One region of the Microbulbifer bruguierae genome, then DNA from elsewhere that is predicted to be linked to it. Evidence: riboswitches for the same ligand, from Rfam matches in the RefSeq annotation. Region 1 holds a riboswitch; the other holds the start of a gene.

Region 1 (7,929 bases):
CAACAGAAATACCCCCCCGCCCAGTTGAGCCTGGTGTAGCGTTCACCGAAAAAAGCCAAACCCACCAGTACCCAGAGCGGTGCAAGCAGAGCCAGGGCAACCCGGTAGTGGCCCGTCAGTGCCATCACCAGTGCAGTAACGCCGGTACTGAGGGTCAACAGTTGCAGCGGCCAGAAACTTTCCCCCAGCTGCGCGAGCAGTCGAAAATACACATCGGCGGTAAAAGGAATGAAGTCCTGAATCTGGTAGCTGGCCCAATCGCTCACAGTACGTCCCTCACAAAGACTGGATATACGCAGCCATGCGCTGTCGCCCCGCAGCGTCCGGTAGCGGACCGGTGCCGGCCTGCATATTTTCGTTCATATGCGCCACTTGCGAAGTGGCCGGGATGGCACAGTTCAGCGCCGGATGGCTGACGATAAATTTCAGCAGATAGTCTGCCCAGGTCCGGCAGGCGAGTTCCTTTTGCGCCCACTCCGGCACCGCCTCTCTGCGCTTGAGCCCTTTGATCAGGTTGCCGCCGTCGTAGGGGCGGTTGGCGATCACCGCAACGCCTTTTTCCCGCGCCAGTGGCAACAGTCGCGCCTCCACCTCCCGGTGGGTGATGTTGTAGGTGAGCTGGGCAAAATCCAGCGTCTCGCTGGCCAGGATTTGCTCGAACGCGTCATGGCGCCGGCCGTGGGAGGTGGTAATTCCCAGATAGCGAATGCTACCGGCGGCCTTCAACTCCCGCAGTACCGGCAGATGTTCGCGCCAGTCCTCCAGGTTGTGTACCTGCACCAGGTCAAACTTCGACAGTCCCCAGCGCTCCGCGAGACCGGCGATCTGCTCGCGGGCCGTGCCACCGGCAGGACTCCAGACTTTTTCCGCGGAAAACAGGGATTTCGGTGTGCCCAGCTGCTTCAGCGCATAGCCGAGCGTATCCGGCGCCGATCCGTACATGGGCGATGAATCGATCAGGCCTCCACCGTGGGCAAAAAATGCTCTCACCACCTGGGTGCGCGCCTCCAGCAGCTGCGGGTCATTCCCCACATTGAAGGTGCGCCAGGTGCCCATGCCGATCACCGGCAGCGGCTCGTCGCTGGCGGGAATCGGCTTGGTGAGCAAGTCGCCCTTTTGCAAGCTCCCCTGTTGCGCCGACACCGGCAGGGCCGAAAGCAACGGTAACCCCCAGGCGGTGATGACTCCGGCCTTAAGCAGTTTGAGAAACTTCCTGCGGGTAGGTTGATCTTGCATGAGTGAATCCCTGTTTCAGTCCGTGGACCTGAACAGGCCCGGTTTCACCAGCGCGGTCACCAGTATCAAGATAAAACACACCAGCACGAACACCTTGTTGACGAACCAGTTGCCCCGCCACAGGGTCCATTCCGGGTCCCCGAGGAACACGACAAATTTACTGACGATAATGGCGATCTCGATCACCGACATGACAATCGCCAGCCTGCGGGTATACCCCGGCTGCGCCAGCAGTGCCCAGCCCAACCACACATGGGCCAGCGGCCACAGATCCCAGTAAACATGGCTGTTCCACGGTTCGCCGGTAGCCAGGGCGAAGCCGATCGGAAACAGGTACTTGATAAACAGCGTCCAGGCCGCCAGGAAGAACAGGCAGTGAGCGAGAAACTGCAGCCAGTGACTGCGCTCAACCACCCAAACGCTCCCGCAGCACCGCTGCCGCCAGCTCGAAGGAGTGCAGTCGCGCGGCGTGATCGTAGATTGGCCCGGTCACGATCAATTCCTCCACTCTGGTACGAGCCAGAAAGCGGTCGATCCACGCCGCCACCGATGCCGGCGTGCCCACGGCGGTTTCCGCCAGTGCCTGCGCCACTTGCAAACGCTCCGATGGCGATGCCACAGACTCCGGATCATCCAGCGGCGGTTGCAGCTTTCCCGGCGTACCGCGACGCAGCGCCACAAACTGCTGTTCAATGGAAGTCATCAATCGCCGCGCTTGTTCGTCTGAATCCGCCGCGAATACGTTGATGGCTGCCGCCGCATAGGGTGCCTCGAGAAATGCCGAGGGCTGGAATTTCTGACGATAAAGATACAGGGCCTGATCCAACATCGCCGGTGCAAAATGGGAAGCGAAGGCAAACGGCAACCCCAGCGCCGCCGCCAGCTGGGCACTGTAGAGACTGGAACCGAGCAGCCACACCGGCACCTTTGAACCCACCCCCGGCACCGCGCGCACCCGCTGCCCGGGTTTTTCCGGGGCGAAGTAATGCAGTAGCTCCTGCACATCATCCGCAAAATGGTCCGCCGCGTGCAGCGGATCCCGCCGCAGGGCGGTCATGGTGGCGCCGTCGGTACCCGGAGCGCGTCCCAGCCCGAGGTCGACCCGGTCCGGATATAGCGCCGCCAGTGTGCCGAACTGCTCGGCAATCACCAGCGGCGCGTGGTTCGGAAGCATCACCCCACCGGCCGCAACCCGGATTTTTTCCGTACCGGCGGCGATATACCCCAGTGCCACGGACGTGGCGGCACTGGCCACGCCGATCATGTTGTGATGTTCCGCCATCCAGAAACGGTGGTATCCCCAGGTCTCGGCATGCCGGGCCAGATCCAGGGAGTCCATCAACGCCTGGCGCGCGTCGCCCCGATCCGTAATCAGTGAAAGGTCGAGCAGGGAAAAGTTTCGCATAAACATCCTCAGGGAAACGGTTGCCGAGCTCGCAAGCCGGATCACAAACTTCCTGGCCGGCGCTCAAACAAAGTAAAAATAACAGCCCAAAACAGGCTCGCGATGACAAAGGTAGCGCGATAGCCCATTCGCGGGAACTGCGCAGGTCCCAGAGGTTCTCGCCACTGTGAGCTTCTGCTACCATCGCGCCCGCAAACCTAAGGGGTGGCGTACGCCTGAGATGCTGTTGCACAGCGAACCCTTGAACCTGATCCGGTTAATACCGGCGTAGGAATAGGTACCCAGTGTGGGTTCTCACACTCCCCCCTTTTCACGTCGCACACCGGGTCTCTTTCCTATCGGATGAAGAGAGAGAGCCATGAAGTCACACCCCAGAATAAACACCCTCGCCCGCTGTATCGGCCTCATCGCCACGGCCGGCGCGTCCATCGCCATGGCGGAGCCCGCTGCACTGGAAGAAGTGGTGGTCACCAGCCAGCTGCGCGAGCAAGCGCAACTCGACACCCCCACCAGTGTAAGCGTGCTGGACAGCGTGGCCATCGAAGCCCGCGGTGCGACCAATCTCGAGCAGCTGCTGAATCTGGCGCCGAATGTGAACTTCTCCAGCGGCGCCTCCCGCGGCCGCTTTGTGCAGATCCGCGGTATCGGCGAGCGCAGCCAGTTTATCGACCCGGTGAATCCCTCCGTGGGGCTGATTGTCGATGGCATCGACTTCACCGGCCTCGGTCTTGCCGCCAGCACCCTGGATATGGCACAGGTGGAGATCCTGCGCGGCCCCCAGGGCACGGTGTACGGCGCCAATGCGCTGGCGGGGCTGATCAGCATGACCAGTAATGCGCCCACCACGGAGAACTATGCGCGAGTAGCCGCGGAGGCCGCCCAGTACGGCTCCCACACCCTGTCCGCCGTTACCAGCGGCCCGCTGTCCGAGCAACTGGGCTACCGCTTCGCGGTGCAGAAGCAGCAGTCCGACGGCTATGTGCACAACCGCTATCTCGGCCGTAAGGACACCAACAATATCGACGAGACCGTGGCCCGCGGCAAACTCCGCTATCAGGCGAGCGACGACCTGCAGCTGGACTTCACCCTGTACTATCTGGACGCGGACAACGGTTACGACGCCTTCACCCTGGACAACTCCCGCAACACCCTGTCCGACCAGCCGGGCTGGGACCGCCAGGAAACCATCGCGGGCGCGGTGAGCGGACTCTGGACTGGCAACAACCTGTTTACCCTCAAATCCGTAGTGAGCGCCGCCAGCTCCGACACCGAATACGGTTACGACGAAGACTGGACCTACGTGGGCTTCCACCCCTGGGAATACAGCTCTACCGATAATTACCTGCGCGACCGTGACAACCTGAGTGTGGACCTGCGACTGGTCTCCACCGAAGAGAGCCGGCTGTTCGGCGGCAGCACCGGCTGGGTGGCCGGGGTTTATCTGCGCACCGAGGAAGAAACACTGGAGCGCAATGCCAGCTTTGCCAGCCAGTTCGATACTGACAATGCGGCCATTTATGGGCAGCTGAATACCGCCCTTGGCACGCGTTTTGAACTGATTACCGGCCTGCGTCTGGAGCAACGCCACGCGGATTACAGCGACTCGCTCGCCGTTACCAGCGATACCAGCGAAGACCTATGGGGCGGCAACATCACCCTGCAGTTCAGCGCAAGCGACAACATCATGCTGTACGGCACTCTTTCGCGCGGCTACAAGGCGGGCGGCGTTAACGGTCATATTATTTCCGCCTCGGAAAGTAACCCAGACATTGGCAGTGACACCTTCCTGTTCAATACCGAAAGCATGCTGAACTACGAACTCGGGTTAAAAGGTAACTGGCTGGACAGCCGCCTGCAGGCTCAGGTCGCCGCGTTTTATCAGGACCGCAGCGACGTGCAGGCCAAGCAGTCCATTTTCGATCCGGAGGACTTTTCCTTCGACGATTATCTGGCGAATGCCGCCGGCGGTCACAGCACCGGTATCGAAGCGGAAATTAACTTCCAGGCCAGCGACGCGCTGCAACTGTTCGCCACCTTCGGCTGGCTGAATGCCGAATTCGAAGACTTTGTCAGCAGCACCCATGTCGATGGCCGCGATGACAACACCGGCGAAACGTCACCGGTTGACCTCAGCGGCCGCGACCTGGCCCACGCGCCCAATTTCCAGTACTTCACCGGTGCCGAATACGCACTGACGGACAACCTGACGGCGCGCATGGAACTGGAAGGCAAGGACGACTTCTACTTTTCCAACAGCCACAACGAAAAGTCCACCGCCTACGAGCTGGTCAACGCGCGCCTGACCTACCGCGGTGACCGCTGGGATGTTTCCCTGTGGGGCAGAAACCTCACCAACGAGGTGGTCTACACCCGCGGGTTCTATTTCAGCAACCAGTTCGGTAACAATCCCGCCAACGGCTATGCGCCGGAGGCGTACTACCAGCTGGGCGAGCCTAGAATTGCCGGAGTCTCCGCCAGCTATACCTTTTAATCAGGAGTTCCCTATGAAGCTCTCCGTCGAAATCAGCATGTACCCGTTAAAAGACGAGTACATTCCGGCGATCAAGGAATTTATCCAGCGCCTGAACACGCACCCGCAACTGCAGGTCATCACCAACACCATGAGCACCCAGGTTTTCGGTGACTACGACCTGGTGATGGACACACTGAAAGCGGAGATGCGCAAAAGCCACGAGCAGTTTGGGCGCGCGATATTCGTGTGCAAGTTTATCGATGGCGATCTGAGTCCCGCTGCCGATGCTTAGTCCGGAAATTCGCGAAGCACTCGCCAACGCGTATGCGGCCATGACCCTGTGGGAAGTGGCCGCCGTGGTGCTGGCGCTGGCCTACCTGCTGCTGGCGATGCGGGAAAATATCCTGTGCTGGTACGCGGCCTTCGCCAGCACCGCTATTTACCTGTTCCTGTTCTGGGATGTGAGCCTGGTGATGGAGTCGGCATTGCAGATTTTCTATCTGCTGATCGCGGTGTACGGCTGGTGGCAGTGGCGTAGTCGAAAAGGTGATGGCGAAACACTGCACATCCACCGCTGGTCCGGTGCCGCTCACCTCTGCGCCTTTGTCGCTGTCGGTGTACTTACCCTGATATTCGGATATGTGCTGGATAACTACACCAGTGCCGCGCTGCCCTATCTGGATTCCTTCACCACCTGGGGCGCGGTGGTGACCACCTATATGGTCACCCGCAAGGTGCTGGAAAACTGGCTTTACTGGATAGTGATCGATGGCGCCGCAATTTATCTGTACATCGACCGCGAGCTGTACCTGACGGCACTGCTGTTTGTGCTCTACGTGATTCTGGTGGTGATCGGCTTTTTCCAGTGGTACGCCCTGTACCGGCAACAGCAGGTTGAACCCGGGCAAGCGGTCGCCGCATGAGTGCGGAAGTGGAAAAACTTCTCGCCGACGAATGGCGGCGATGGAGCGACAGCCAGCCGCAACTGATTCGCCCGCTCAGCGGCGGGCTGACCAACCGCAGTTTTCTGCTGCAGGCCGGTGGTGACAAGCTGGTGCTGCGTATCAACGCGGGCAACTCCCGCGCACTGGATCTCGACCGAGCCGCAGAGGCGGACGCCCTGCGTCTTGCCAGTGCCCGCCACCTGTGCGCACCGCTGGTATATATCGACCCGGATCACCGTTACCTGCTGACCCGCTTTGTCGACGGTGTACCGATGGATCTGAACCAGTCCGAGGCCCTTGCCCAAGTCGCGCAGTTGCTGCGGCAGATTCATCAGTTGCCGCCAATTTCCGCCCGACTGGATATCGCAGACAAGGCGAACCGCTACTGGCAGTCCATCGACAGGTCCGCCCGGTTCTTCCCGGCACTGTCGAAACTGCATGCGCGGATGGAGTCACTACTCCGGCGCACCAGCAACCCGCAAACCTATCGACTGTGTCATAACGACCTGTTGCCGGAAAACCTCATTGTGGATAACGCCGGCCAGCTCCGCGCCATCGACTGGGAGTACGCCGCGCTCGGCGAGCCGTTTTTTGACCTGGCGACGGTGGCACAGGGGTATCGGCTGAATCAGCAACAGCAGCAGGGTCTGCTTGCGGCTTACCTGCAGCGCCCTGTCGAGGAGGCCGACCGGCACAAGCTGGCCCACTGGCAACGGATGTACCGCTATCTGTCGGCACTCTGGTATGCGGTGCAGGCCTCCAAATCCGCCCCCGAATCCGCCAACCTATCCATGGGGGGAACGGCTCTGAGCGCAGAAATCACTGACCTGCTTGCGGCTTTTGAGTAAGCTAGCACCTCTTTTAGCCAGGTCATCAGAAGTATCCCCGCCCATGTTCCTGACCCAAGAGATCACCCTTCACTTCTCCAGCCTCGTTATTCTGTTCGGCGGCACCACCGGTTTCACTCTGGCTCTGCCGCTGTTCATGGCCCCCTGGGGCAACCGCCGCGCAAACCGCTGCCTCGGCGCGCTGCTGGCGACCAGCAGCCTGTTGGCGCTGGCGTATGTACCGCACACCGAAGTGGCGTCGCCGTCGGCAGCCTTCTTTGCCCTGTTTGCCCTGCAACTGCTTTTCGGCCCTCTGCTGTACTTCTATTGCCGTCTGTTGACGGAACCGGAGTTCCGCTGGCAACGACAGCACCTGTGGCACCTGCTGCCGGCTCTGGCCTCGGCACTGCTGTGGCAACTGCAGTTGGCGAGCGACGGCCTGCTGAACGCACCCTGTATCGGCGAAGCGGTGTGCACCACCAGCGAGACCATCCGCGCGCGCTTTATACACCGGGCAGCGGCGATGATTTCGTCAATCGCCTACTCCATCTGGGTACTGCGCCTGTTGCGGCCCTACCAGCGCCGGGTGATGGAGAGCTATTCCACTATCGAGCCCGTGAACCTGAGCTGGCTGTGGGTGCTGAGCCATACCTGTCTGGTAATCACCGCAGTCTGTATCCTCCTGGAGATCTACAGCTGGCAGGCCCCCACCCGGGAATTGACCCCCGGACTGCTGCAGGCGCTGTTACCGCTGATCATCAGTGTACTGCTCGGCGGGTTCGGCCTGCGCCAGCGCAATATCCGGCTGTCAGCGGAACGCCCTGTCGAACAGGAAGAAGAAAAAGAAGAAGAAGAGTCCGAGTCGGGGAACAGCGTAGCGACCCCCCCGGCTGATTCGATACCAGCCAACAGAAAGTCCGCTGTGCGCAACCTGAGCGAGAGTTCCGCAGAAGCCCTGTGGCGGCAGCTGCAGGTCACCATGCAACAGCGAAAGCCTTACCTGGAACCCGGCTTGAAGATCGCGCAGCTGGCAGAGTTACTGCA
Region 2 (7,929 bases), 340 kb from region 1:
AGATCCGGGCGGTGCCGCTGCCGGTACACGTTTTCGAGACACGCCGTGAACCCATCCCTGGGGGCTCTTCTAAAACATCCCTGTTTTAGAAGGTCTCGCAAACGTGTACCGGCATCGTCACCTTCACGTCGACCAATCAATTACTTGATGATTTCTTCAGCCTTTATGATAAATCTCGGCGCCGAGATCTTTGAACTTGATCGACATTTCTTCCATGCCTCTTTCCGCCTCCTGCTGCTTTGCGTATTCCCTGACATCCTGCGTAATTTTCATGGAACAGAACTTCGGACCGCACATGGAACAGAAGTGGGCGACCTTGCCGGATTCCTTCGGCAAGGTTTCGTCGTGGTACATGCGCGCGCGTTCGGGGTCGAGACCGAGATTGAACTGGTCTTCCCAGCGGAATTCGAAACGGGCTTTGGACAGAGCATTGTCACGTTTGTAGGCGCGGGGATGACCTTTGGCGAGGTCGGCGGCGTGAGCGGCAATCTTGTAGGCCATCAGGCCCTCTTTTACGTCCTCTTTGTTCGGCAATCCCAGATGCTCTTTGGGCGTTACATAGCACAACATGGCACAGCCCATACTGCCAATCATGGCGGCGCCGATGCCGGAGGTGATGTGGTCATAGCCTGGTGCAATATCGGTGGTCAATGGGCCGAGGGTATAGAAAGGCGCGCCGTGACAGTGTTCCAGCTGTTCGTCCATGTTTTCCTTGATCTTGTGCATGGGTACATGGCCGGGGCCTTCGATCATGGTCTGGACATCGTGTTTCCAGGCAATTTCGGTGAGTTCACCGAGGGTGCGCAGTTCACCGAACTGGGCTTCGTCGTTGGCGTCGGCAATACAGCCGGGGCGCAGGCCGTCGCCGAGGGAGAAGCTGACGTCGTAGGCTTTGAGAATTTCGCAGATATCCTCGAAATGGGTGTAGAGGAAATTTTCCTTGTGGTGAGCGAGGCACCACTTGGCCATAATCGAGCCACCGCGGGAAACGATGCCGGTGACGCGTTTGGCAGTGAGCGGCACGTAGCGCAGCAGCACGCCGGCGTGGATGGTGAAGTAGTCAACGCCCTGTTCAGCCTGTTCAATCAGGGTATCGCGGAATACTTCCCAATTGAGGTCTTCGGCGATGCCGTTTACTTTTTCCAGCGCCTGATAAATCGGCACGGTGCCGATGGGGACAGGGCTGTTGCGCAGGATCCATTCACGGGTTTCGTGAATATTCTGGCCGGTGGAAAGATCCATGACGGTGTCACCGCCCCATTTGATGGACCAGACGAGTTTTTCCACCTCTTCCTCGATGGAGGAAGTAATCGCGGAATTACCGATATTGGAATTTACTTTACACAGGAAATTGCGGCCGATAATCATCGGCTCGAGTTCAGTGTGATTGATGTTCGCAGGAATAATCGCGCGACCTTCGGCGACTTCACGGCGGACGAATTCCGGGGTGACCTGCGGCGGAATATAAATACCTTCGCGGGCTTTCTGATAATCGGCTTCGCTCAGCTGTTCGGCGAGCGCGGCGCGCCCCATATTTTCGCGGATGGCGATAAATTCCATTTCCGGGGTGATGATGCCCTGGCGGGCGTAGTGCATCTGGGTAACATTTTTACCCGCTTTGGCTTTACGCGGCGCGGGCAGATTGTCGAAACGGATATGATCGAGACCCTGGTCCGCCATGCGCTTCTGACTATAGGCAGCTTGGCGGGTGTCGAGAATTTCGGTGTCGCCGCGGCTTTCAATCCAATGCTGGCGCAGTTTGGGCAGGCCTTCGCGGACGTTGGGTTTGTAGTCCGGGTCGGAGTATAGCCCGGCGGTGTCGTACACCTGTAGGGGTTCGTTGGGTTCAAATACGGGGTTTTGTTCGTCACCGCCGACGAGGCTTTGGCCGAGGCAGATTTCGCGCACGCCGACTTTGACACCTTCTGTCTCCCCTTCCAGATAGACTTTGCGGGAATTGGGGAATTGCTGGGCGGTGAGGTTATCGAGGAAATTTTTGGCGCGTTCCTGTTGGGCGGCGCGAGTGTTTTTGCTGGTTTTATTCTGTGCTTCGGCGACTTGAGACATGCTTACCCCTTACGTCATTTCCTGACGCTTGCTTCCATTAATGATTCCGTGAATGGATTGCCGGGGTACTGGCGGGGGAGAGAGCGGATTTCGGGCGCGATGATTTCACATGCACACGAACAATAGCGAATTCAGATCTTGTTCCCTACGCGGGGGTTACCCCGATCAGGTTCAACGGATCTCGCGACAGCGATCTCAGCCCAAAGGCACTCCGACAAGTTGGGGCGGAGTATAGGGGAAATTTGAGTGGATGGCCAAGACCATGTTTTTTCATGGTTCTTAACTTGGGCCGTGGCGGTCGGGCACTGGGTGGAAGGTTTCAGGGCCGCTGTAGACCCATCCTTGGGCGCTGCGGCGGCGACGTCCATGTCGCCGACGCTCCTGAAACCTTCCACCCAGTCCCCGCCCTTCGCCTTTCAGTTCGAGCTTCGAATTGGGATGGTTAAATCACCAGTGTTTTCTGGTAACTCATTTCACGAATCGCATAGCGCACGCCTTCCCGGCCCACACCGCTTTCTTTTACGCCGCCAAATGGGAAGTGCTCAGCACGGAAGCCGGGACCGTCGTTGACCGCCAACAGACCTACATCCAGCTGGTTGTAGAGGCGTTTGGCCAGCGCCAGGTTCTGGGTAAATACACCTGCCTGCAGACCAAACGGCGAGTTGTTGATCAGTGAAACCAGCTCCGATTCATCATCAAATTTTCGCAGTGGTACGACGGGACCAAAGGTTTCCTCTGCCACCAGCTCCGCTTCATCGGCAACGTTTTCGAGAATCGTAGGCCAGAGGATATTGCCTTCGCGCCTGTGTCCAAACAGCACCTTGGCACCGGCATCTACTGCAGACGCAATGCGCCCTTCTACTTCGTTGGCAGCAGCCGCGTGAATCAGCGGGCCGACAAAAGTGTCGTCCTCAGCGGGGTCGCCAACCTTGAGTTTCGCGGTGGCGCTCACCAGCTTTTCGGCGAAGGCATCAAACACTTGGCTGTGCACGAACAGGCGCTTGGCGGCAGTACAGCGTTGGCCCGCGGTGGCGAAGCGCTGGTTGATGGTGGCGGCAACAGCGGCATCCAGGTCGGCATCCGGCATGACGATCAGTGGATCATTGCCACCCAGTTCGAACAGCATTTTCTTGTAGCCGGCATTGGCGGCGATGGCATTAGCAGTGGCGGTGCCACCGGTGAAATTGACCGCGTGAATTTCGCGATGCGATACAGCAAAGCTGGTGGCTTCAATGTCCGGGATCAGCATTTGCAGCACGGATTTGTCCATACCTGCGGCGTAGCACAGTTCTACCAGCAGTTCGGCGGAGCGTTTGTTCTGCGGGCCAGGTTTGAACAGGATGGTGTTTCCAGCGGCAAATGCAGGGCCGATTTTGTGTACGGCAATGTTAATGGGAAAGTTGAACGGTGTAATACAGAGCACGGTACCCAGCGGTTTCCACAGGACCACGCCGATTTTCTCGCGCATGGGCGGGAAGGCATCAGAGTCCAGGGCTTCGCCGTTGATATTGCGCGCTTCCATGGCACTGGAAAGAGCGGTGTTATACGCGCGGTCGATTTCTACACGACTGTCGCTGATGGTTTTGCCGGTCTCTTCGGTGATGGCACGGGCCAGATCTTCTTTTCGCTCCAGCAGCAGCTGCGCGAGCTTCAGCAGGATATTCGAGCGTTCGAAGGCTGGGGTTGCCAGCTGCTTGCTGCGCCCTTCCACCAGTATTTGAATGGCTTCTGCCACCTGTTCTTTGGTGTGAAAGTCGTAGGCTTCGATCAATTCGCCACTGTAGGGATTGATAATCTGGTAATCAGCCATGGAAATACCTGTAGGTTTTTATATTGCAAATAACTGGTAAACAATGCGGGCACCGGCAATCAGTAGTGCGGCGCGCATAAGATTAAAAAACAGCTCGCTGTCGATCCGGTTCAACAGCGCAATACCGATGCGCGTGCCGATTACTGCTGCCACGGTCAGCAGCAGGATCAATCCGAGGTGTTCGGAGAAGGCAAAGCCAAGGTAGATGAATGCGGGTACCTTGAGCGCGTGACACCAGGCCTGCATTACGGATTTATTCGCCACGATCTCTTTCGGCGTCATGTCCTTGCGCACAAAAAACGCGGCCAGCAACGGATCCACGGCGCCGGCGACGATACCGAGAGTACCGGTGGCGATACCCACCCAGAAAAAATTCCGCGGCTGGAGGCGGATTTCCGGGAGTTTTTTCGGTTTGAACACCGTGTAAAAAATCAATACCGCCAGCAGCACCAGCGGCAGCTGTTGCCAGTCGAGGTTGGCGAGCCCCAGGGTCATGACAGCGGAGCCGAGGGTGCAACCGACAAAAAACGGGATGCACTGGTCCCAGCGGATATGTTCGCGCACGTAGACGACACGGGCGAGATTGTTGAGCAGCTGAACTGCGCCGTGAATGGGTACCAGGGCGCGCAGGGGAATGACGACATTGAGCGCGGCAAACATCAGAATGCCCCCCGCGCCACCGGTGACGGCAGAGATAAACGCGCTGACCACGCAGACCAGCAACAGCAGTCCGAGCGTAAGACCGGGTGTCTGGCTCGGAATCAGACTAAAAAGCGCCTCCAACTCGGCCAAGAGATTCCCCTAATCTTTGCGTTCCATCGAACGGTTTTTGAGCGATCGCCAGTCTACCCACAAGCCTCAACCAAACCCAGTAGTCACGGGCCCGAAGCTGGTCATTTGAGGACACAACAGGGGTTCTGACGACCCTAAACTGAGATCGTGAAACCCGACACCACCACCGCCATGCGCAACATTATCGCGGAAGTCCGCGCTACCCTGCCCTTTTCCATGCCGGCAGCGGAACTTTGCGCAGGCCCCTGTCAGGGGTGCGCGAAGAAGTTACTGGAGTATCTGGATATGGAAATAGAAGACTGGGAAAAACGGCTGGATGCCAACGAGAAGCCCACGCTAGGGGATGTGAACAATTTCGCCAGGACCTGCACCAGGATTCACAAGGCGATCACAGCAAATGGGTTGATTGCGCCTGAGCGAACGGCTGCGAAGTGATGTAAGAAAGCCACTATGGGCGGCAAACGAGACATCAACTTGCCGGTGTCGCATAATCGGACTTGAATTAAAGAGCGGGCAAAATGTTCCAACGGGATGGATAGCGCCAGAATAAATGGATGTGTCCGCCTTCCCGTATCAACGACCCCGACATGAATTTCCAGGGAGACGGCATGTCCCGGGCAACGACGCTTTACGCTTACAAATTGGGAATTGATACCCATCAGGAGCCGCTGGTTTACATGCGCACCGACTGCTCGATCTGTCGCGCCGAAGGATATACCGCCAATACTAGGCTACAGATCAAAGCAGAATCCGGGACCCTGATCGCAACCCTCAATACCGTCTCGGAAGAAATCCTGCCTCCCGGCAGCATCGGCTTTTCCGATAGCGCCTGGGAATTTCTCGCGCTACACCACGGACAGCCGGTAACAGTACACCATGTCCCCCAGGTTGGATCACTCAGCGCACTGCGCAAAAAGATTTACGGCCACGCACTCAGTGCCGATGAGATTGGCAGCATTATTCGCGATATCAGCCGGCGCCTCTATTCCGATATCGAAATTGCGGGATTTATTTCCGCCTGTGCCGGCGGCCGCCTGTCTTCGGAAGAGACCACAGCACTGACCAGCGCGATGGCAAAAATCGGCAACCAGCTGCACTGGCCAGAGCACGAAAAGGTCTTCGACAAGCATTGTATTGGCGGCCTGCCGGGAAACCGTACCACGCCCATCGTCGTATCCATAGTCAGTGCCGCAGGGCTGATCATCCCGAAAACCTCTTCCCGCGCCATTACCTCACCGGCGGGTACCGCCGATACCATGGAAGTACTGACCAACGTTGATCTGACACTCGATCGCTTGCGCAAAGTCATCACCCGCACCGGCGCCTGTCTTGCGGCCGGTGGCAAGGTGGGACTCAGTCCCACAGACGATCTGCTGATACGTATTGAGCGCGCGCTGGATCTCGACAGTGAAGGCCAACTTGTTGCCTCGGTACTGTCTAAAAAGATGGCTGCCGGCTCCACACATATCCTGATTGACATGCCGGTCGGCCCGACGGCGAAGCTTCGCACTCAGCAACAGGCGGAGATGCTGGCGGAGTTATTCCGGGTCGTCGCGAGTGCACTCGGACTGACGGTGCGATGCGTGGTGACCGACGGCACTGAAACCATTGGTAATGGCATAGGACCGGCGGAGGAAGCCAGGGATGTATTGAGTGTTTTGCGCAATGAAAAAAACGCTCCACCAGACCTCGAGGCACGCGCGCTGTATCTCGCCGGCCAGCTGCTGTCGATGGCAACCGGCGCAGACGACGTTCAGGCATTGCAGCAGGCGCGGGAAATTCTGTATTCCGGGCAGGCCTGGCTGCAGTTCCGTGCAATTTGCGAGGCTCAGGGAGGGCTCCGTGAAGTGCCTGTCGCCAGCCACCATATCGAACTGCGCAGCAAGTGTGCTGGCAGGTTACACAGCATGGACAATCGTCGCCTCGCCCATCTGGCGAAGGTTGCCGGCGCCCCCTCTTCACCGGAAGCCGGACTTAGATTGCGGGTGAAAGTGGGAGACCGTGTTGAGGCCCATCAATCGCTCGCGACGTTATATGCAGCGACGCCGGGCGAGCTGGCCTACGCTCGTGAATACTTTCACCAGAACCGGGATCTTTTTGAAGTTACAGCTATGACCCCGATCCCCGCTGTGGAGCGGCAGCCATGAATATCACTTTTCTGGGCGGTACCGGGACAGTCACCGGTTCGAAATTTCTCGTCTCCATTGACGAGGGAAAAACAGAATTTCTGGTCGACTGCGGCCTGTACCAGGGATACAAGTGGTTGCGCGAGCGCAACTGGGAAACACCGCTATTCGATTACCGAAAACTCAAAGGGATCGTACTCACCCACGCGCACCTCGATCACTCGGGATTTATTCCCCGTCTGTACTCCATGGGATTTCGCGGACCCGTTTACTGCCATCATGCCACCATGGATCTGTGCTCAATCCTGCTTCCGGATGCCGGGCGTATTCAGGAAGAGGATGCCCAGTACTACCAGCGCCACAAGCTCGGAAAACACAGCCACCCGGAAGCGCTTTACACCGGTGACACCGCCGAGCGCTGTATGGAACTGTTTCAGCCGGTTGGCTTTGATCAGCCCTTCCATATCGGCAGTGCAAAACTGCACTTCCAGCCCGCGGGACATATTCTGGGGGCGGCGAGTGCCATTGTGCATGCGGAGGGCAAGCGGGTGGGATTTTCCGGCGATGTGGGGCGTGCGGACGACCTCATCATGCATCCACCCAGCCCGCTGCCGGAACTCGACTTGCTGCTGATGGAATCCACCTACGGCGACCGCCGCCATGCGCGGGTCGACCAAAAAGCGCAGCTGGCCGAGATCGTGAATCAGACCTCAGCTCGCGGTGGTGTATTGCTGATTCCCAGCTTCGCTGTCGGCCGCGCACAGACCTTACAGTTCCTTCTGCTTTCCCTGATGCATGAGAAAAAGATTCCCCAATTGCCCGTCATACTCGACAGCCCCATGGCGATCGACGCATCGGAAATCTATTCCCGCTATCCGGACCAGCACCGGCTCAGCTCCGAGAACTGCACCTTTATGTGTACCGGTATCCAGTACACCCGCAGTGTCGACCAATCCAAGGCCGTTGAGAATATTCACTACCCGCACATCATCATTGCCGGCAGCGGTATGGCGACCGGCGGCCGCATATTGCACCATATGAAACGGCTGTTGCCGGATCATCGCGCTACGGTATTGTTTACCGGTTATCAGGCGGGCGGCACCCGCGGTGCGCGAATGCTGGCGGGATCAAGCA

The links. Region 1 has a riboswitch for thiamine pyrophosphate ahead of PVT68_RS06780 (TonB-dependent receptor). Riboswitches for the same ligand answer to the same signal wherever they lie in the genome.
Region 2: another riboswitch for thiamine pyrophosphate. It lies ahead of thiC (phosphomethylpyrimidine synthase ThiC); the one in region 1 lies ahead of PVT68_RS06780 (TonB-dependent receptor).

Annotation. Positions count from the first base shown of each region.
Region 1 is NZ_CP118605.1:1,577,367-1,585,295, forward strand. It holds gene PVT68_RS06760 (DUF6064 family protein) at 1-266, opposite strand, end outside; gene PVT68_RS06765 (aldo/keto reductase) at 277-1,236, opposite strand; gene PVT68_RS06770 (hypothetical protein) at 1,252-1,650, opposite strand; gene PVT68_RS06775 (LLM class flavin-dependent oxidoreductase) at 1,643-2,641, opposite strand; TPP riboswitch at 2,832-2,932, shown strand; gene PVT68_RS06780 (TonB-dependent receptor) at 3,000-5,132, shown strand; gene PVT68_RS06785 (YkoF family thiamine/hydroxymethylpyrimidine-binding protein) at 5,146-5,406, shown strand; gene pnuC (nicotinamide riboside transporter PnuC) at 5,399-6,037, shown strand; gene PVT68_RS06795 (choline kinase family protein) at 6,034-6,906, shown strand; gene PVT68_RS06800 (helix-turn-helix domain-containing protein) at 6,950-7,929, shown strand, end outside.
Region 2 is NZ_CP118605.1:1,241,244-1,249,172, forward strand. It holds gene thiC (phosphomethylpyrimidine synthase ThiC) at 157-2,067, opposite strand; TPP riboswitch at 2,193-2,291, opposite strand; gene safD (sulfoacetaldehyde dehydrogenase SafD) at 2,510-3,877, opposite strand; gene PVT68_RS05285 (sulfite exporter TauE/SafE family protein) at 3,896-4,669, opposite strand; gene PVT68_RS05290 (hypothetical protein) at 4,817-5,104, shown strand; gene PVT68_RS05295 (thymidine phosphorylase family protein) at 5,224-6,816, shown strand; gene PVT68_RS05300 (MBL fold metallo-hydrolase) at 6,813-7,929, shown strand, end outside.